2 regions of the Caballeronia sp. LjRoot34 genome follow, and region 1 is predicted to be linked to the other one. Evidence: riboswitches for the same ligand, from Rfam matches in the RefSeq annotation. Region 1 holds a riboswitch; the other holds the start of a gene.

Region 1 (3,165 bases):
AATACACCAGCGCGGTGCAGACCAGCGTCCAGACGGCCAAAGCGTCGACCACCACGTAGTCGTGCAGGAAGCGATACCCGTCCTTGACGTTGCACGCCAGCGAAAACGCCGCGAGCACGCAGACGAACGACGCGATCAGGTTCGCATACTCAGCGGCGCGCGCATGCCGGAACGCGGCGCAAATCACTGCAGCAACGAGGGGTGAAACAACGATCACGATGCTCCACGTTTCGATCATGGTCACCCCACCAGCCGCGTGAGTTCACGGCTGCTCGTGCTGCCGACGTGCTCGACCAGATAGCGGACCAACACACCGAAGCTCACGACGATGACGAGCAGATCGAAGAGCAACACCAGTTCGATCAACATCGGCATGCCGGGCACGAGGATTTGCGAGCCGAGGAAAATGCCGTTCTCCAGGATCAGCAAGCCAAGCACCTGGCTGATCGCCTCATGACGCACTGCCAGCATCAGGAAGCCAATGAGCTTCATCGAAAGCATCACCGTGAGCGCCAGCACGACCACGGTGCCGCCGAAACCCAGCGCGTTGCCCAGATGGTTCGATACGACAAAAGCAAAGAGCACCAGAAGCGCGCCGAGCACGATGCTTGAGCTCGGCTGCAGGATGACATGCAACTCGCGCTCGACTTTCAGCCGAACGATGATTCGCCAGATCAGATAAGGCAGCACCAGTCCCCGGAAGAACGCAGTCAGGATTGCGATCAGGTACAGCTCGTGATAGTTGCCGTAGTAACCCACGGCTCCGGAGAGCGCCGCGATCAGCCACGACTCGGCCATGAACGCGAGCAGGTAGTCTTTCAACCAGCGCGAACCCAGCATCACGAACGCAAGCAGGAGGCTGCCGATCGCCAGCAGGCTGAACAGGGATGCGGCAAGCGGACTCAGATGGGCGAGCAGCATGATGTGTCACCTAAGGGGGTCACCTAAGCTGGTTGGCGGCGATCGCAAGCACCGCCAGCATGAACGATGCAGCAAGCGGCTCCTGATAACGGAAGAAGCGCAAGCGGGATTGCGCCGTCTCGACCAGCACCACGACGAGTGCAATCATCAGCATGCGCAGGAAAAGCCCGATCGCGGCACCCAGTACACCTAAGGCCGTACCCCGTTGCGAAAGTCCCCACGGCAACGTCAGCACATTGCAAAAGATGGTGTAAAGAATGAACTGCTTCATCATCGACGCCCACTTGAGCAGCGCGAGAAGTGAACCCGAATACTCGAGGATGCGCGCCTCTTCGATCATGTACACCTCGATGTGCGTGCTCGAATGGATCGGCAGACGGTCTGTTTCCACGAGCAGCAAAACAAAGAAGGCGAACACGAGAAAAAGGTGTGCCGGACTCCAGTACACGGAGGGTTGTGCCACCAGCAGGTGGTTCACGACGAACGGCAGCATGGCTTTGGCGAGGAGCGTAATACCGACCAGCACGAGGATGAGCGTCGGCTCCGCGAGGATGCCAAGCATCACCGAGCGGCTCGAGCCAATGCCGCCATAAGCGCTACCTGAATCAAGCCCCGCGAGTACAACAACAAACGACCCGAGCGTCAGGATGAGGCCTCCGCCCAGGATGTCGCCCATATCGGATAGCGGCAGCGGAAAGTCGGTGAGCACCGGGATGAGGATCGGTACCGTGAGCATGCAGGTGAACGCCACGACGGGCGCAGCCCAGTAGATCCACGAGGCGGTTTCGGGTACCACGAGTTGCTTGTGGAAGAGCTTCCACAGATCCCGATACGGTTGGAAGATGCCAGGGCCCCGTGCGCGTTGCACACGCTCTTCCCATTGCAGGATGACGCCCTGCAGCAGCGGGGACACTGCGATGACGGTTACGACCTGGGCCACCTGGAGAGCGATGTCGCGTGTGCTCATGCGCCCTCCGCTGAAACGAAGGGCTCGCTTGCACTGCGATGTGGACGCGTCTCAACGCACGCGCGGATCGCCAGACAATGACGCGACCAGACGCGGTGGCGAAGGCAGGAACGACTGCAACACGGCGACTCGCTGATACATCCCATATTCTTGTGTTCTTGTAGGCAACAATATGCCCGGGATGCTCAAACAAGAAGAGCCGGCGTAAAAATGCCTACCGGCCCCGAAGCGCCCGGGGACCATGTAGGCATCATTAGCCGCTAAGCTGCTAGCGGCGGTTAGGGAGGAATGCCATCTCCGCCAGATTCAAACTTGAGTATAGGTGACGCGCCGATGTGTGCAAGGTCGGCGTCCAACTATCTAGGCGAGCGGCCGTAGAGCGAAAAATGCTTCGACGGCTTAGGCGGTAAATCATCGCCGATGATTCCGAACTCGATGGGAAAGCGCGTATAGAACACGTGCACGTTTTCGGCACGCACGACATTCAGAATGTGCTCGGCCTCGTCCTCCGTCACAGCAAGAATGATCTGCAGCGGCTGATCGGTGAGTTTCAGCATGTGCGCCGCGTGATGCGCACCCGCGTGGCCGATGCCTTCTGCGCAGCTGATGACGGTCGCACCGCGGATCCCAAGTTGGCGAACCTCGTGTAACAGCCACTCGCATACGGTCTGGTGGCCATGCTTGCGGTTCTGCTCGGTATAGAACGTCAGTTGATAGCCGTTCATCACCCACCTCCCGTGGCGCAATGGGCGCCTCCCGCCGCGAGAGGTCCGCTGTGCGGTGCTACGACACGCTACCAGACTGACAAGGGCCCCTGCCACTATTCATTCTAGTTCATAGGTCCGGTGACGCACGATTGTGCAGTGCGATATTGGGCGTACAGCGCGAGCGATACCGCGCGAGCAATAACGAGAGGTATCGCAGCTTCGGCGAAATCCGGTGCGTGTCAGCGTCGACACGTATCGGAAATGTGTTGAACAAAAGCAATATTGAAAGCGCTGGCCTCGGTGATCGGGGTGATCGGGGTGCCATGCTGATTCATCCTGCAACAACTCCATTCCCGGTTTGGGGTTGAGCGGCCACAAGTGAACTTCGGCTCAAGCAAAACGACCGTCTCAACGCTTGGGGGCACCGGACATTGTTATGCCGCTGCCGCTCACGTTAGCTCGCCGATTAGCGCTCCATATTCATATGTACGCGTCATGGCCTTCCACCTTCAACTGCCATTCCTGCATTCACGGACACCCGACATTGCTGCCAGCCGTGTACGGATCGTC
Region 2 (3,165 bases), on a different contig from region 1:
AGTGCCCTAACCGGTACGAACGTAGGGACACTGACGCTTAACAACGACGAAGACGTGATGATCGCCGCCAAGTACGCATTTGGCGCTGCGACAATCAAGGCCGGCTATGAGCATTACGAACTCAAGGCTCCATCGGACCCTGCTTCTGCCGGTAGCACGACTGACTACTTCGGCTTTTCTGGGACATTGACCAATACTGTTCATCCGACGAAGACTAACGTCTATTTCGGCGGCGGTGATTACAAGTTCACACCAGCCTTCGATGTCGCTGCAGGCGTCTACGATACGCAAACGGTTCAGTCGACAGGTGTTGCCGGTGGCAATCAGCTTCAATACTCGGTACTTGCTGACTATAGCTTTACGCGTCGTACTGATGTCTACGCCGGATTTATGTTTTCTAAATTTAACGGCGCAGCGTTTATTGGATCAGAGTCAAACAACTACATCGTAGCGACTGGAATCCGGACGATGTTTTGACCGGTGGACAGGCGACTTCGATTCATCGTGGACGTGAGGCGACAGCGAAAGCGGATCAGCTCAGCGACGCCTTGGCATGTACTGGACTCCCAGGCTAGGTCTTCCACCCCCAAGTTACGCGTCGTCGTCCTGTCCCATGCGCTGAGGAATACCGCCGGCCGTACGATCTTCACCCGCTTTGCACTTCTCGGCGAGTCCAATTTTGATGTCCGGCGAGAGCATGCCATTGCGGGATGCAGGTTGGTACATGAGTCGGCCACGACGGTTGTGCCGCAATAAGGTCGACAACGCGAAAAACTCTTCTAGGGTAAGGATTCCGTACGCCATCAGAGAATAAAACAGCGCGTCAGCTGTTCGGTGACGCCGTCGTCCGTCATCGGTCCTTTTCTGATTATGTGCATTGTCTCAATCCCTGAGGGGATGATGCGGGCACACCGGAATCCTTAAAGCTCATCAGGGGCCCGGTTCGGCGGTCGATCGCCCGGTGATCGACCTTCCGTAAATATCCGTTCACGAGAAAATAGAATTGGTCTTTTCCATCAAATTGAGACGTCCGTCACTATCTGCTCGAGTAGCCAGCGCCAGGAATCAATCGAACAGCATAGCTAACTGGACATCCTTCACGGAATAAACGAGCACGTGACCGCTGCCAGACAGGGAGAGTTGTGTCCGCATCTTACAAGGCGTAGACTTTAAGTGACGTCGGAGATGGCATTCCTCCGCAACCGCCCGCAACGGGCTGATGATGCCTACAGGCCTGGGTATGGCACTGTGGGTGCGCGTCCAACGGCTTCACTTGCCTTAAACATGCGCCATCGTTAGCTCGGCGCACGATCCCAGTTTCCATCACCGTCCGGCCAGTTTCTTAGCGATCCGCTTTGATCGCCTAGGCTGCCCGGTGAACAAGGAAGCATGATGGATCGACGATCTCTCGAATATCGGCCTACGAGCCTCTCTTTACGACATTCCATTCGATCGGGGCGCACGGGTGCGCGCTGCCCGGAGTGCCCTTTTGCGCCGCATGGTGTCGCGTTATCCGGTTCAGCGCCAGCCCGCTAGCGGCATGGCCTGCCTGAATCAACGTGGAGGCGTCCTGCAGACGGGCTATTGGCCTCGTTGATCTGCCGGGAGCGCAAGTAGTCTTCAAACAAGAAGGGGATACGCGTGGTCTTTCACAGCATCCTGTTCGAAAAGCCGGAAGACGGCCCAAGGCGCGACGATACGCCGGAGCCGGCGTTTTTCGGCGACCTCAATCTCGACCAGATCGTCGCGGCGGTCACGCTGGGGCGGGACGATTACACGCTTAAGCCCTTCTTCCACACCGAGCTGGCGCGCGAGGAAGCAATCACCTACCGGCATGAGGTCATGCGCGACCTCGACAATGTCGCCGTGCTCGACAGCATCAACGCTTTCGCCACGGGTATGCTCAAGATGCGCCAGCATCTGGCACAGGCGGAGAAGCTCCACTACCAGCGCCAAAGTCAGTGGTGGTTTCTCGAAGCGATCGCGGTGTATTGCAAGACACTCGAGACTTTTGCCCATGATCTGCCGCTGGCCGCGCCGGGCTCGAAAGGTCTGCGTGAGTTTCATCGAACCCTGAGCGGGTATGTTGCATCAGCTCGCTTTCAGTCGCTCACGCATGACGCGATCCATATCAAGGAGAATCTGGCGGCGATTCGGTATTGCATTCGCATCAAGGGGAGCGCGGTCACAGTGCTTCACTATGATTCAGAAATCGATCAAAGTGCCGACGTGCTGAGGATCTTCGACAAATTGAAGCAAGGGGAGGTCAAGGATCACAGCGCAGAGCTGCGCGACTGGTTGGACATGAATCATGTCGAAGCTTGTGTACTAGATTTTGTCGCCCAGTTGCATCCTCAGGTGTTCGTCGAACTCGCTACCTATTGCGTGAACAACGTGGATTATCTCGACGCCACCATCCAGACGTTCGATCGTGAAGTTCAATTTTACCTGGCGTACCGAGACTACATCGGCACCTGCAAATCTGCGGGCTTGAGCTTTTGCTACCCCCGTATGTCGTCGACCAGCAAAGCGGCGCACTGCGACGAGACGTTTGATTTGGCGCTCGCGCACAAGCTCGCTATCGAAAAGTCACACGTGGTCTGTAACGATTGCCATCTCGATGGCGAGGAACGCCTGATTGTCGTATCGGGTCCCAACAACGGTGGGAAAACGACATTTGCCCGTACGTTCGGCCAACTGCATTACCTGGCGAAGATAGGCTGTCCGGTACCGGGCCGGAACGCGGCGCTTTTTCTGTGCGACCAGCTGTTCACGCACTTCGAGCGCGAAGAGAATACGAAGGACCTGCGCGGCAAGCTCCAGGACGACCTGATGCGTGTCCATCAAATCCTGGCGCACGCCACGTCACGAAGCGTCATCATCATGAACGAAATATTCAGTTCTACAACGCTGACCGACGCGCTGTTTCTGAGCAAGAAAATCATCGGCGAGATACTGGAACGCGATGCCTTGTGCGTTTGCGTGACCTTCATCGAAGAGCTCGCTCATCTCGACGATTGGGCTGTGAGCATGGTGAGCGAAGTCAAGCCCGAGGACCCGGCTTCTCGCACCTTCCGGGTGAGAAGAAGGTCAGCCGATGGCCGGGCGTATGCAGTGTCGGTCGCAGAGCTTTATGGCCTGACCTATGATCATCTGACGGAGCGG

The links. A riboswitch is a leader RNA that binds a small molecule or an ion and turns the genes downstream of it on or off. The one in region 1 is predicted to bind fluoride.
Region 2: linked by a shared signal. The riboswitch ahead of ACSQ36_RS41435 (MutS-related protein) and the one ahead of ACSQ36_RS28205 (respiratory chain complex I subunit 1 family protein) in region 1 are both predicted to bind fluoride.

The regions. Positions count from the first base shown of each region.
Region 1 covers NZ_CAXUSB020000002.1:1,919,623-1,922,787, forward strand. The annotation lists gene ACSQ36_RS28195 (hydrogenase 4 subunit F) at 1-238, opposite strand, end outside; gene ACSQ36_RS28200 (hydrogenase) at 241-921, opposite strand; gene ACSQ36_RS28205 (respiratory chain complex I subunit 1 family protein) at 941-1,888, opposite strand; fluoride riboswitch at 2,126-2,196, opposite strand; gene ACSQ36_RS28210 (DUF190 domain-containing protein) at 2,245-2,613, opposite strand; gene ACSQ36_RS28215 (MgtC/SapB family protein) at 3,105-3,165, opposite strand, start outside.
Region 2 covers NZ_CAXUSB020000004.1:222,288-225,452, reverse strand. The annotation lists gene ACSQ36_RS41450 (porin) at 1-477, shown strand, start outside; gene ACSQ36_RS41445 (hypothetical protein) at 592-726, opposite strand; partial or broken gene ACSQ36_RS41440 (IS6 family transposase) at 799-967, opposite strand; fluoride riboswitch at 1,173-1,236, shown strand; gene ACSQ36_RS41435 (MutS-related protein) at 1,642-3,165, shown strand, end outside.